2 regions of the Paenibacillus physcomitrellae genome follow, and region 2 is predicted to be linked to the other one. Evidence: a T-box and tRNA genes for the amino acid it is inferred to sense, from the RefSeq annotation. Region 2 holds a T-box; the other holds one or more tRNA genes.
What was found. The T-box of region 2 lies ahead of CBE73_RS02725 (tryptophan--tRNA ligase). A T-box ahead of a tRNA ligase gene usually reads a tRNA of that ligase, here a tRNA-Trp.

Region 1: it has a tRNA-Trp gene. The T-box ahead of CBE73_RS02725 (tryptophan--tRNA ligase) is inferred to sense a tRNA for this amino acid. The anticodon was not compared.

Annotation. Positions count from the first base shown of each region.
Region 1 is NZ_CP022584.1:2,304,035-2,311,380, forward strand. Features, by position in the region: gene CBE73_RS10390 (carbohydrate ABC transporter permease) at 1-328, opposite strand, end outside; gene CBE73_RS10395 (ABC transporter permease) at 343-1,323, opposite strand; gene CBE73_RS10400 (LacI family DNA-binding transcriptional regulator) at 1,460-2,464, opposite strand; tRNA gene CBE73_RS10405 (tRNA-Leu) at 3,285-3,364, opposite strand; tRNA gene CBE73_RS10410 (tRNA-Arg) at 3,387-3,463, opposite strand; tRNA gene CBE73_RS10415 (tRNA-Cys) at 3,488-3,561, opposite strand; tRNA gene CBE73_RS10420 (tRNA-Gly) at 3,569-3,643, opposite strand; tRNA gene CBE73_RS10425 (tRNA-Gln) at 3,648-3,722, opposite strand; tRNA gene CBE73_RS10430 (tRNA-His) at 3,744-3,819, opposite strand; tRNA gene CBE73_RS10435 (tRNA-Trp) at 3,852-3,925, opposite strand; tRNA gene CBE73_RS10440 (tRNA-Tyr) at 3,934-4,019, opposite strand; tRNA gene CBE73_RS10445 (tRNA-Thr) at 4,028-4,103, opposite strand; tRNA gene CBE73_RS10450 (tRNA-Phe) at 4,121-4,196, opposite strand; tRNA gene CBE73_RS10455 (tRNA-Asp) at 4,204-4,280, opposite strand; tRNA gene CBE73_RS10460 (tRNA-Met) at 4,320-4,393, opposite strand; tRNA gene CBE73_RS10465 (tRNA-Val) at 4,421-4,496, opposite strand; tRNA gene CBE73_RS10470 (tRNA-Glu) at 4,563-4,637, opposite strand; tRNA gene CBE73_RS10475 (tRNA-Ser) at 4,647-4,738, opposite strand; tRNA gene CBE73_RS10480 (tRNA-Asn) at 4,742-4,817, opposite strand; rRNA gene CBE73_RS10485 (23S ribosomal RNA) at 4,885-7,346, opposite strand, start outside.
Region 2 is NZ_CP022584.1:604,717-612,062, reverse strand. Features, by position in the region: gene CBE73_RS02735 (MMPL family transporter) at 1-2,556, opposite strand, end outside; gene CBE73_RS02730 (TetR/AcrR family transcriptional regulator) at 2,722-3,300, opposite strand; partial or broken gene CBE73_RS02725 (tryptophan--tRNA ligase) at 3,497-4,497, opposite strand; T-box leader at 4,542-4,799, opposite strand; gene CBE73_RS02720 (carbohydrate-binding domain-containing protein) at 4,871-7,141, opposite strand; gene CBE73_RS02715 (DUF4956 domain-containing protein) at 7,161-7,346, opposite strand, start outside.

The DNA of each region.
Region 1 (7,346 bases), 1.7 Mb from region 2:
CACGCAGATTTTGTTTACTAAGCGCGTAACCGATCATCGCACAGAAGAAAACGTGGGTGGCGACGCCAAGCACCGTCTTGGACACCGAGATAAAAAAGGCCTGCCAAATGCTGTCGTCCTGGAATACCGCACGATAATTTTCCAAAGAAAACTCTGGGCTCCAGAATATAAATCCACCTTCTGCCAGCGCTTGCCCTGAACTCAATGAGGAAATAATGACATTCCACAAAGGGATAATAATAACAAGGGTAATGATAACAAGCAGCGTTATATTGAAGGCATTAAAGACGCGGCTGTTTAAATCTTCTCTAATCGCCTTTCGATTCATGAAAATGCCTCCTCTTATAGAACAGATTGATTATCGTTCAGCTTACTGGTGACTTTATTAGCTGTGACAAGCAGAATGACGGAAACAATGGAAACGCCCAGACCTACAGCGGTAGCGTACGAGAAATCCCCTTGCGTCAAGCCCATACGATATACGTAAGAGTTGATGACTTCCGCCGTTTCCCGGTTCTGCGAATTCATCAGTACCAAGGTTTGGTCCAAATTCGATCCCAATAAACCGCTTACAGTCAAGATCAGGTTTAAACTGATGATGGATCTCATGTTAGGGAGCGTAATATTCCAGATTTGCCGAATTCGGCTTGCCCCATCGATCTTCGCAGCTTCATAGTAGGTAGGGTCAATTTTGGCCATGATAGCGAGATACAGGATTGTTCCCCAGCCTGCTTCTTTCCAGATATCCGATAAAGTGGCGATCCACCAGTATTTGCCCGGATCCAGCAAAATGTTCTGGCCCTTTGAAATAATCCCTAGATCCAGCAGGATCTGATTAAAAAGCCCTGTTGTCGAGAACCAGTTGATCATCATGCCGCCAAGTACGATCCAAGACAGAAAGTGCGGCAAATAGGATACCGTCTGAACAAATTTCTTCATGCGTGTGAAACTCAATTCGTAGATCATAATCGCCAAAATAATAGGAATGATGAACCCAATACCTAATTTCAGAAAGCTGATTGCCAAAGTGTTGACTACAGCGTCCCAAAAATATTGGTCGGACATAATAATCTTGAAATTCTCCAGGCCCACCCATGGAGCCGAATCCAGCGTATCGATGACCGTATAGCTTTTAAAGGCAATAGTCAGACCATAAATAGGAATGTAACAAAAGATAATCATAAAAATAATGCCTGGAATGATCATCGACTGCAGTTCCCGTTGTCTCCAGAAATCTACAGCAAATTCCTTGATTTTTTGCCCCATCGTTGTTTTCTCGTTCGGTTTGCCGTTGACCGGCTCTGTCACCGCTAATTTGGCCATATTCTCTTCTCCCCTCCAGGCTCTTACCTTGTTGATTAGTGAACCATTTTCGATAAAAACGTTTTTATTTTGATGTAAAAAACCCCTAAAACTCCCTCCTCCTGTCCGAATCCAACTCGTTCAGCCCATTTTATTTTTACTGAAGCTTGACCTGACTGCTGCCTCTGACAACAAGCTCACCCTTTAGCCTTTGGCTGTGTCCCTGTTCCTTCTTCTCAATCATCCGGATCAGCTGTTCAATCGCCAGAATCCCCTGTCTCGCAATCTGATTCCTTACTGTCGTCAGTGGAGGTGAGAAATAAGGAGCAATATCGATATCGTCAAACCCTACCACACTAACCTGGGCAGGCACCTCATAACCATGATTCTCAAGAGCTTTAATACATCCGATAGCACTCAAGTCATTCCCTGCTAGAAAGGCGTCCGGCAGTTGTTCAGAATGTTGATAGATAAAAGACTTAATGGCATTATAAGTGCTTTCTTCTTCAAAATATCCCTGCAAAATATATTCCTCTTTGATTGGCAGCTGATATTCCTTAAGCGCAGCCAGGTATCCTTCCTTCCGCTGCTCACTGTCAAACATCGTTTCAACCCCGGAGATATAAGCAATATGCTTATGGCCCAAGCTGATCAAGTATTTCGTAGCCTCATAGCCGGCGATATAAGAATCGAAGATAATACTGCCCATAGTGTCATCCTCAATCTCGCGATCCAGAAAAACAGCTTTGACTTTATCTTTCTTCATAACAGCAATATCGTTCTCATCTATCCGCAATTCTTCGTAAATAATCACTCCGTCAACCCGGCTGCCTAATATATTATTCATGATAACCTGCTTATCCCGGGTAACGAAGACATTAAGCCCGTATCCGTAGCGGTCACATTCCCGTGCCATCGTTTCTACCAGCTTGTAAAAGTAAGGTCCCGTCACACTTGTCGTAAAGAATCCGATCATATGTGTTTTTCCTGACTTTAGCAGCTTGCCATTGAGATTAGGGACGTAATTCAATCGTTGTGCTACCTGAAGTACGTGCATTTTCGTTTCAGGATTAAGTACATCTACATCATTCAATGCATTAGAGACCGTTGAGATGGAAACTCCTGCTTCGCGGGCTACATCTTTTATAGTTATCCTTGCCAAAGTTTTCACCTCAAAATAAAAACGTTTTTATAGTTCTAAAGGGTAACATAAAAGCGTTTACATTACAACCCAAATATTTAAATTATCTTTTTAATCCGAATCATAGTTCGAACAATTCCAGGCTCATCCGCTTTTTTCCTATCTCTCGGGCCCGTACAGTGATCGCATTAAGCTTAATACTTACTTAACAAGCTTTATTAAGTTTAACCATAAGCCCATTAAAAACTTAATCACTAATTCTGCAGCCGCCGGCGCCAATCGTACCCAAAGCGCGCACCAAAGACTTTGAAAGAGACGTCCCCGTCCATACTCTGCACGATAGCAACAATAGACCACTCGCTGTGGCACGATGGGCTCGACAAGGCGCGATACACACTGCAAGGCACAATAGTACGGATAGATACGAGGTATATAGACAACATAAGCATCATAGAGACATCCTGAACAGCAGGAATCACCGTATGTATCCTAGCATCATAGATACACCATATTGCACCATTAACACTATAGACACCATTAATGCCACAGGAATCATAGACACCATAAACATCATAAATACTATAACACCGTAACACCATAGAATTTATAAAAAAACATATGTACCAAAGAACTTGATAACATCCTCTAATGCTTTCCAAGGTGGTTGGATGCTAAGCTAACCAATAACCGGGACCACCAGTATTTTATGATAAATGCTATCTATTCCTGCTCAAACTCCAAGAGTGTTAGCAGCCTCCTTGAAAGGCCACCTTATCTATATTATGAATATACGAAAGAAGCCTTGAAATCTTTAATAGATTTCAAGGCTTCTTAGAATTAATGCCGGTGAAGGGACTCGAACCCCCACGGTTTCCCTCACGATTTTGAGTCGCGCGCGTCTGCCAATTCCGCCACACCGGCTTATTAAAGTATGAAGTATATATGGCGTGCCCTAAGAGATTCGAACTCCTGACCTTTTGATTCGTAGTCAAACGCTCTATCCAGCTGAGCTAAGGGCACATATTATATACAACTTAAAAATACTGGAGGCGCCACCCAGACTCGAACTGGGGATAAAGCTTTTGCAGAGCTGTGCCTTACCACTTGGCTATGGCGCCAAAATAATGGAGCGGACGACGGGAATCGAACCCGCGACCCTCGCCTTGGCAAGGCGATGCTCTACCGCTGAGCCACGTCCGCGAAATGGCTGGGGATATAGGATTCGAACCTATGCATGACGGAGTCAAAGTCCGTTGCCTTACCGCTTGGCTAATCCCCAAAATTTCTGAAAAGTTAATAATGGGGCGATCGATGGGACTTGAACCCACGAATGCCGGAGCCACAATCCGGTGCGTTAACCCCTTCGCCACGACCGCCATAAAAACTTTCCTATTCAGTTATAAAAATATGGCAGGGGCAGCAGGAATTGAACCCACACCAAAGGTTTTGGAGACCTTTGTTCTACCTTTAAACTATGCCCCTATATAAACTGGTGGAGGCTGATGGATTCGAACCACCGAACCCGTAAGGGAGCAGATTTACAGTCTGATGCGTTTGGCCACTTCGCTAAGCCTCCACAGTAAATGGTGCCGTCGAGAGGACTTGAACCCCCAACCTACTGATTACAAGTCAGTTGCTCTACCAGTTGAGCTACAACGGCTTATTCAATTGTAAAAATGGTGGCTCGGGACGGAATCGAACCGCCGACACGAGGATTTTCAGTCCTCTGCTCTACCGACTGAGCTACCGAGCCAAAAACATGGCGGAACCGACGGGATTCGAACCCGCGATCTCCTGCGTGACAGGCAGGCATGTTAGGCCTCTACACCACGGTTCCACAGCCTAAGGTCTTGCATTTGATCCCTTAAAGGGATTATTGCGGGGGCAGGATTTGAACCTGCGGCCTTCGGGTTATGAGCCCGACGAGCTACCGGGCTGCTCCACCCCGCGTCAGTAAAAAGTATTTATTATGTTATATGGTGGAGGCTGAGGGGATCGAACCCCCGACCCTCTGCTTGTAAGGCAGATGCTCTCCCAGCTGAGCTAAGCCTCCAAATTGAACACAATATCTAGTATATCATATTCATAACAAGTTAGTCAACTTCATTGTTGAAGTTAATGGTGACCCGTAGGGGATTCGAACCCCTGTTACCTCCGTGAAAGGGAGGTGTCTTAACCCCTTGACCAACGGGCCTGACTATAATGGCGGAGAGAGAGGGATTCGAACCCTCGAGACGCTTGTGACGCCTACACGATTTCCAATCGTGCTCCTTCGGCCAACTCGGACACCTCTCCATATGGCTCCCCGAACAGGACTCGAACCTGTGACAACTCGATTAACAGTCGAGTGCTCTACCAACTGAGCTATCAGGGAATATAACATTCAGATGCTTGATCACCTGAAAACTGGATACGAAACAATCAATTGCGATTAGATCTATTTGGATAAGCCCTCGACCGATTAGTACTGGTCAGCTCCATGCATTGCTGCACTTCCACCCCCAGCCTATCTACCTCGTCGTCGTCAAGGGGTCTTACTAGTTGGGAAATCTCATCTTGAGGGGGGCTTCACGCTTAGATGCTTTCAGCGCTTATCCCTTCCGCACGTAGCTACCCAGCTGTGCTCCTGGCGGAACAACTGGTGCACCAGCGGTGCGTCCATCCCGGTCCTCTCGTACTAAGGACAGCTCCTCTCAAATTTCCTACGCCCACGACAGATAGGGACCGAACTGTCTCACGACGTTCTGAACCCAGCTCGCGTACCGCTTTAATGGGCGAACAGCCCAACCCTTGGGACCTACTTCAGCCCCAGGATGCGATGAGCCGACATCGAGGTGCCAAACCTCCCCGTCGATGTGGACTCTTGGGGGAGATAAGCCTGTTATCCCCAGGGTAGCTTTTATCCGTTGAGCGATGGCCCTTCCATGCGGTACCACCGGATCACTAAGCCCGACTTTCGTCCCTGCTCGACTTGTCAGTCTCGCAGTCAAGCTCCCTTTTGCCTTTGCACTCTTCGAATGATTTCCAACCATTCTGAGGGACCCTTGGGGCGCCTCCGTTACTCTTTAGGAGGCGACCGCCCCAGTCAAACTGCCCACCTGACACTGTCCCCATGCCCGATTAGGGCACCAGGTTAGAACTCCGATACGATCAGGGTGGTATCCCCACGGCGCATCCAAGGAAGCTTGCGCTCCCTCTTCCTAGGCTCCCACCTATCCTGTACAAATCGTATCAAAGTCCAATATCAAGCTGCAGTAAAGCTCCATGGGGTCTTTCTGTCTTGTCGCGGGTAACCTGCATCTTCACAGGTATTAAAATTTCACCGGATCTCTCGCTGAGACAGCGCCCAAGTCGTTACGCCATTCGTGCGGGTCAGAATTTACCTGACAAGGAATTTCGCTACCTTAGGACCGTTATAGTTACGGCCGCCGTTTACTGGGGCTTCAGTTCATAGCTTCGGGTTACCCCTAACCACTCCCCTTAACCTTCCAGCACCGGGCAGGCGTCAGCCCGTATACTTCGCCTTACGGCTTCGCACAGACCTGTGTTTTTGCTAAACAGTCGCTTGGGCCTTTTCACTGCGGCCCCCTCGGGCTATTCACCCTACCGAGGCACCCCTTCTCCCGAAGTTACGGGGTCATTTTGCCGAGTTCCTTAACGAGAGTTCTTCCGCGCGCCTTAGAATTCTCTTCTCGCCTACCTGTGTCGGTTTACGGTACGGGCACCTTCACCTGGCTAGAGGCTTTTCTTGGCAGTGTGAGATCATGACCTTCGCTACTGCAATTTTCGCTCCCCATCACAGCCCAAGGTTATGTAGCACGGATTTGCCTCTGCTACCCTCTCACTGCTTGGACGGACATCCATCAGTCCGCGTCACTACCCTGCTGCGTCACCCCAGCGCTCATAGCGGTTTACGGTGGTACAGGAATTTCCACCTGTTGTCCTTCGACTACGCCTGTCGGCCTCGCCTTAGGTCCCGACTTACCCTGAGCGGCCGAACCTTCCTCAGGAACCCTTAGGCTTTCGGCGGATCAGATTCTCACTGATCTTTTCGTTACTCATACCGGCATTCTCACTTGTGTACTCTCCAGCGCTCCTTACGATACACCTTCAACGCATACACAACGCTCCCCTACCCCTGATGCAAGCATCAAGCCATAGCTTCGGTGGTGTGTTTAGCCCCGTTACATTTTCGGCGCAGAGTCACTCGACCAGTGAGCTATTACGCACTCTTTAAATGGTGGCTGCTTCTAAGCCAACATCCTGGTTGTCTGTGCAACTCCACATCCTTTCCCACTTAACACACACTTGGGGACCTTAGCTGATGGTCTGGGCTGTTTCCCTTTTGACAATGGATCTTAGCACTCACTGTCTGACTCCCGGTTAATCAGTCTATGGCATTCGGAGTTTGACTGAGCTTGGTAACCCTTGCGGGCCCCGCACCCAATCAGTGCTCTACCTCCACGACTGTACCACCGAGGCTAGCCCTAAAGCTATTTCGGGGAGAACCAGCTATCTCCGAGTTCGATTGGAATTTCTCCGCTACCCCCACCTCATCCCCGAACTTTTCAACGTTCGTGGGTTCGGGCCTCCAGTGCGTGTTACCGCTCCTTCACCCTGGACAGGGGTAGATCACACGGTTTCGGGTCTACGCCCACGTACTTATTCGCCCTATTCAGACTCGCTTTCGCTACGGCTACGGCTTCTCACCTTAACCTTGCACGGGAACGTAACTCGCCGGTTCATTCTACAAAAGGCACGCCATCACCCGTGATGAAACGAAGTTTCATCATAGGGCTCTGACTTCTTGTAAGCACACGGGTTCAGGATCTCTTTCACTCCCCTTCCGGGGTGCTTTTCACCTTTCCCTCACGGTACTGCTTCACTATCGGTCACTAGGGAG
Region 2 (7,346 bases):
AGTCACGCCCCCAAGCGCCAGATCGGCTTTCTCCAGCTTCGTTCCCTTCAGCGCCGAGTCCAGCTGCCCGTTCAAGTCCTGAACGACGTTCATTGCTTCTTTGGAGTAAGGGTTGTCGTCCAGAATGATGCTGATTTCGGCAATTTTGCGATTGCCAGACATGTAGGTATCCAGCGACTGCTGGAACTCTGCTCCGTGCAGCACATCATCGGGAATGTAAAAGCTTTCCGACGCCTCGGACCGGCTGAGGCCCGCCAAATAACGGGAAGCCGAATTCAAGCCCTCCGAAATTGAGCTGAGTCCTTCCGTGCTTTGGGTTAATCCGTCCTTCAAATCGTTCATTTTGCCTTGCAGCTCCTGCAGTCCTGTATAAAGCTGCTGCTGGCCTTTGCCAAGCTGATCCAGTCCGGACGCCACGTCCGAGGTTTTATCCGCAATTTGGGCAGAGCCTTTAGCTCCTTGACCCAAGCCGGTGGTCAGTTGATCGGCGCCTTTCTGAAGCTGGCCGGCTCCATTAACGACCTGCCCCAAACCGTCGCTGATTTGACCCAGGGAACCGTTCGCCTGCTTAAAGCTGTCCATCGCGGAATTATACTGCGCCGTCAAAGGATCGATCTGGCTGTAAAGCTCATTTAACTGCTTCTGGGCTGAAGCCGTAATCCCCATAACTTTCTGAACTTCGACATCCTCGGCCATTTCAGGATGGGTCGCCGTAATCGCCGACATGCTGGTTTGTATCTGGGCATACCCGTCCATCGCCCCTTTGACCGCCGTCTTGACCGTGGTGAAAAAGTTGCCGAACGAGCCAAGTCCCTGCTCCAGTCGGGCATATCCCTGCTTCAGCTGCGCAGTTCCGGCCTGCAGCTTCTGCACGTTTGCCTTCAGGGAGGCTAAACCTTGACTGAGCTCCTCTGCGCCGGATGTCCCGTCATTTAGACCCGCCGTTACCTGGTTCATCGCTTGTTCAAGGGTTTTGGTTCCCTCCTGCAGCTGTCCGGTCCCTGCGATCAGCTGCTGGACATTGCTGAGATCGTCGGTGGATTTGAGCTGATCGGTGACGGAAGACAACCCGTTCTTGATGGTGTCCACGCCTCCGTTGGCTTCGCCGACGCCTTCGTTTACCTTGCCTGTCTGATCATTGATGTAAAGATCGTCTATCCGGGCCCCGGTTGGCCGGGTAACGCTATAGACCTTGGATACGCCTTTCACTTTGGAAATTTTATCGCTCAGCTCGTCTAGCACCTTCAGCGATTCCTGATTGTCCAAGGGTTCGTCTGAGCGGATGGCTAGAGTGACAGGTGCCGAGAAACCGGGTGCAAAATGATCGGCGATCACGTTAATGCCTTGTTTCGACTCGTAAGAATCGGCTACTTCCGCCAGATCGTCGTAAGCCAGCTGCTTGCTGTATCCCATAATCAGCGGCACGCTGATGATCGCAACGATCAGGAGGGAAAGCAGCGGACGAAGCGCTGAACGGCTGGACAACCAGCCCCACAACCGGCTGTCGGCATGACCGCTGAAGGATTTGGACGGCCAGAACATTCTTTTTCCCATAAGCACCATGAAAAATGGGTTTAACGTATTCAGCACGATAATCAAAACCGCGACGCCGACGGCAACAGCCGACGAAGAACGGTACAAGCCGAACTTGGCGAGCAGCAGCGTCAGGAATCCGATAAATACGGCAAGTCCGCTGAACAGGACGGTTTTGCCGGCGGTTTTAAAGGTTACTTTTACGGCTTCCAGCACATCACCCTGTTTGTTCAGTTCTTCTTTGAAGCGCGTGTAGAGCAGGATGTTATAATCCGTCCCTATGCCAAACAGCACGACAACCAGGAAAACCTGGGTAAAGTTCGAGAACGGATAATTAAAGCTGTCCACTAAATGCCCAATGATCGCTAAAGACACCAAATAAGAAATGCCTACCGTCAGCAGTGATATCAGAGGGATGATCGGCGAACGGAACACAATAATCAGAATGACCAGAATAAAAATGATGGCAATCGTTTCGGTTTTCTTAACGCCTTCTTCGACGGATTTGCTGAAATCGTTTGTGACCAGCGTCGAACCGGTCAGGTAAGTAGGAACGTCGGAAATTCGGACCATCTGATCTAGATCCGAGGTGATTTGCTCAATAGGCCGGTCTTCGTTTAAGACGAAGGAAATTTGGGTCAAGATCGTGGTCCCGTCTTCGGAAACGAGGCGTTTCGCCTGCTCTTCCCCGTCCAGGTAAGTCACCAGATCCTTTAAGCCAAGCTGTGACTTTTGCTGCTGCAGCTTACGGAGAACATGGTTGATTTCGTTTTTTTGCGGATCGCTTAAGGCCTTGTCACTGCCGCTGTTAAAGACCAGCACGATCGACTGCTCTTCTTCTCCGCCCGTATTCATCTGCTTGATGAAAGAAGCCGCTTTGCTGCTTTGCGCCGTTTCCGGCATGGTGATTGCCCCTTTTTCTTTCACCAGCTGATTCAGATCAGGCATTGTGAGGAGCGCTGCTATTGTAATTAAAATCCAGCCTAAGAAGGATAAACTTCTGGCATTAAGTAGCTTTTTCATCGTTTGGAACCCCCAACTGTATTGATGAGGAATGAATATTCATTCCGTGTATATAAAAGATCAAAGAAGTTTGATCGAGTTTTAAGGATAAGTGCGGACCTGTTTAAACCTTTAAATTTAAAGTCGAGGAATGAATATTCATTCCCCTTTAGACAAAGATCCAACCTAATGGATCCTTACAGCATTCCAGCAGCAATCTTCGATTTCGTCCAGCAGTTCTTTGGATTCCTCCAGCAGCCCTTTTCGAAAAGCATCCGAGACTTGAAAAAAAGCGCCCAGCACGATTGCAATCAGTGCGTTTGCCGGCATTTTTCGAATGACCCCCTGCTCCTGTCCCCAAGAGATCGTCGCCAGAATCTGACTTAGAAATGTCGTTACTTCCTCCCGGCTGCGTTCGTCCAGATACAGCTCGTTAGCGTTTGAGCAAATCAGCTGCAGCCGGTTGGGCCGATGTTTCCCGAATTGAAAAAGTCCGGTGAACAGCAGGTGGAACTCTTCCCTGACGGTTGTTCTCTGCCCTGTTCCCGTCTGGTTCAAAGCTTCCGCAAAAGCCTGCAAGCTTTCAACGATCAGCACGTTGAGCAGAACTTCCTTGCTCTCGAAATACCGGTAGATCGTGCCTGCACCAACGCCGGCCAGTTCGCTGATCATCGGCATGGTTGTAGCATCGAATCCTCGTTCGGCAAACAGCTTTAAGGCGGCCTCCAGAATGGCTTCTTTCTTGCTTAATTGTGCCAATTTCATTTCCTCCATTCGGAATGAATAGTCATTCCGCTACTAAAGTCATTATAATTATATTTTAGGAAAAAGCAACCTTTCGCGAAATTTATCGAAAATTTCTTTTGCCGGAATACAAAAAAAGCTGCAATTGGCTCACAAGCCAGCTGCAGCCAATCCGCTCTCCAGGCCCATTTGGATCAGGCCACTGCTTGGGCTTCAACTATCTAAAGCGCCCGATCTTCGTTTTTACTTGTTCAAGCAGCGGTTGAGCCATTGTGCGTGCTTTCCGTGCTCCTTCAGCTAGAATCCGATCGATCCGGTCCGGATCGGCCATCAATGCATGGTATTTCGCACGAGGTTCTTCCAAGTAACGGTTCATCACCTTAAACAGCTCCTGTTTCGCTTCTCCCCAGCTGATGCCGGTCTGAAATCTGCCGTGCAGCCTTTCGGTTTCTTCGGGTTTGGCAAATTCCTTGTAGAGCAGAAATACGCTGGAGGTATTCGGATCTTTAGGTTCGTTTGGCGGCGTCGAGTCCGTCTTGATTTTTTTGATCCTTTTCTCCAGTTCTTCGGGCGGAGCAAAAAGCGGGATCGTATTGTTATAACTTTTGCTCATTTTCCTGCCGTCGAGTCCGGGAACAACTGCCGTGGTTTCGTCCACTACAAAGGTTGGCAGCCTGAAGGTATTCCCGAAACTTCGATTGAATTCCTCTGCAATATCTCTGGCAATCTCCACATGCTGGATCTGATCTTTGCCTACTGGCACTTGATCGGATTGAAACAGCAGGATATCTGCCGCCATCAGGATCGGATAAGTAAACAACCCCATGTTAACTCCGTTGTCCCTCTCCATCCCCGTCTGTTCATTCTGGTCCACTATCGCTTTATAGGCATGGGCACGGTTCATCAACCCTTTAGGGGTCAAGCAAGACAAAATCCAGTGGAGCTCAAATATTTCCGGCACATCCGACTGACGATAAAAAACCACCTGTTCCGGATCTAGGCCCATTGCCAGCCATGTCGCCGCAATCCCGTAGGTTAAACGATTGAATTCCCCTTTATTTTGAATAAACGTCAAACCATGATAGTCAGCGATAAAATAAAGAGGTTTGCATGTTTTGTCCGCCGCCATCTGAAGCGCGGGTTGATTGCCCCGACATAGTTGCCGAGATGCACCTCTCCTGTAGGTTTGATGCCCGTAAGGACGATTTGTTGAGCCATGTTCTTTCCCCTCCTCTTGGAAAATAAAAAGGGGCTTCTCATCCGGAAAGGACGAGAAACCCCGTGGTACCACCTTAATTAGCCCGCTTTGGCGGACTCGCTTGGCGTATCGCACCCGCATAAATAACAGGTTTTAATACGTGTCTCTTGTAACGATGAGACTTTCGCCAAAGCCTACTCAGCTGCGTTTTCGGTTTGGATGCTCAGAAGCCCACTTCGGCATAACCGCTGCGCTGATTTGCACCCTCCATCAGCTCTCTGAAGCAGTTGTTTATGCGTACTCTCTTCATCATCGCCTAGCATGTTTGGTTGTATTTCTAGTTTTAACCAATAATATACGAATTGTCAATAATTCAGGAGACATCCAAACAGCTTACCCGTTTACCTCCGTCCCATCAGGCTGGCTGCTGCTTCCAGTTCCCTGCTGATCTCCCGTTCCGGAGCCAGGCATCTGCTGACTGTTCCCGTCTGTACCCGGCATGCCTCTTCTGCCGCCTCCCTGACCTTGTCCCTGTCCAGGTTGTCCAGGGCCGCCGCCACCGAAGCCTGATGGGGCCGTTGTTACACCGGATTCATTCACATAGGTGACGTTGTCGCCAAGGGTAAAGGTAACTACTTTAGTGCTGCCGTTCGTTGTACCGCTGTCATAAAGCCCGTCTTTCTCCGCACCGGAAGAGGTTCCGCCCGTAGAGATCGTGTAGCTTTCCCCGGCTTTGAGCTCAGGCGAGGAGAATACGATGCTGTTGAACGTTTTCGACGGTGCAAAGGCCGCTACCGCATGGCCAGTGCTGTCTGCCAAGGTAACGAGCGTGCCGGCTTTCAGCGTATCCGGAAATGTCATCTGCACGGCAAGCTGCTTGGAATCCGTTGAAGGGGCTTGGGCCATGCCCGAGCTGCCGGCTGCAATTAACACGCCTCCCGACTGTTCAAAAGTGCCGTTGTAGTCAAGCGCACCGTTGCCCGAATTCGTAGGTCCATTCACAATCGCGGTTCCCCCGGACATCACGATCGAACCGTTGGAATCAAGCCCGTCTCCGCTAGCGTCCACGACCAGATAACCGCCGCTGATCGTCAACGTTCCATCCGTTGCGGCGAACATATCCCCGCCTCCACCACCGGGTCCTCCAGCGGCCGGTTCCGAAGCTGATGCGTCGTCGCTGCTTCCGCCGATGTTCACCCCGTCGTCGCTAGCTGTGACATGGATCGTTCCCCCGGAGATTTCCATATCCGCGCTTTCTAGGCCTTCATAGCTTTTAGCTACGTTTATGGTCCCTTTTGAGATGGAGAGCGCGGTATCCGCATGGATGCCGTCATCGCCGGAGGACAAGGTGTACTCCCCGCCCATAATAGCGGCGTTTGCGTTGCTGTGGATAGCATCATCTGCGGCATCGATGGTGAATTCGCCGCCCTGGATCGCGAGGTCTCCCCCGGCCTTCAGCGCTTTGGCGCTGGTTGATTCAGTCTCGCTGGCCGATTCAGTCTCTTCGGCCGCCGCCGAATCTCCGCTGTCTGCGGTACCGGCATCGCTATTCGCCTTACCCTCAGAAGCTGAAGGTTTGGCCTGAACAGGCTGTTGACCCTGGACCGTATTCCCGGTTGGCTGGTTCAACTCTACTGAGGAAGAGTTCATATCTGCAGGTGGCTGGCCCATATCTCCTGGCTGGCCCTTAAATCCAAATCCCGGCTGCTCTTCATGCGTTTTGGTGGAAGCGGCACTGCCCCCTCCCGATACGATGTTAAACGTGCCGTCGACAATATAAAACAAAGTCTCCGCCTGAATGCCGTCATTGACGGAAGTGATATTGAAAGTGCCTCCCGCTATGGCTATGCTGCCTTTCTCTTCATCGGTATCGTTGGTCGTCTTAAGGCCGTCACCGCCGGCATCAACCGTAATCTTACCGTCTTTCACGGCGATCAGATCCTTGCCGATCAGACCATCGTCGGCGGATTTAACGTTGATCGTGCCGCTCATGATTTTCAGATCATCCTTGCTCGTTATTCCGTCATTGTTGTTGCCTTTAACGTTCAAAGCACCTGTTCCATTAATCGTCAAATCGCTTTTGGCATAAACAGCCGCCGTAGGCGCTTCCTCCGAAGTATCCGCATAAGCGGCTCCGTCTGCCAATGTATTGTCGGTTCCCTCCTGCAGGGTCAGGATGACCTTGTCGGCCTGCTTCACATGGATAGCCGGTCCGTCGGCATTGCTGATCTGCACGCCGTTCAAGACCAGATGAACAACGGCATCCTCCGCTGCTTCAATGACAATTTCTCCGTCCGTCAAGGTTCCGCTGAGCACGTAAGTGCCCGCTTCAGTAATTGTAACTGTACTTCCCGCGGCTTTTGCCCCGTCCCCCGAGATGCTCGCGCTTGATGCGTTAAGTTTTATCGCCGTAGAACCGTCCGTGCTCCAGGTTGTCAATGTGTCATTATCGTCAAATCCGGCCTGTTTGGAGACGTCCACGCTGGCGAGTTTGACGGCTGCTGCAGCAGCGGCCCCGCTCGATTGTACAGCCGCCGAGGAATCGGAGTTTGAAGAAGTGCTGCCGGATACTCCGGCATTCGTAGAATTGGCGCTGCAGCCCGCCGCCAATACGGTGCTGAAGAGCATTATTCCGGCTACCCGGCTTTTCTTGAATCGTTTCATATTAATCTACCTCTCTTTATTAGTTTTCCTGCGTGACAGGATTCATGGTCAAGGTGATATCCAGATTGCCGTTTCGTGTGCGAACGGCGTCCAGCAGTTCCTTCTGATTCGTATCCGGACCGATTTGCAAGGCGTAGACCACTTCATACAAGCTGCCAAGTTCGGTGGTCCGCACCTTTTTCAGCTCATAACCGACATTAAATTT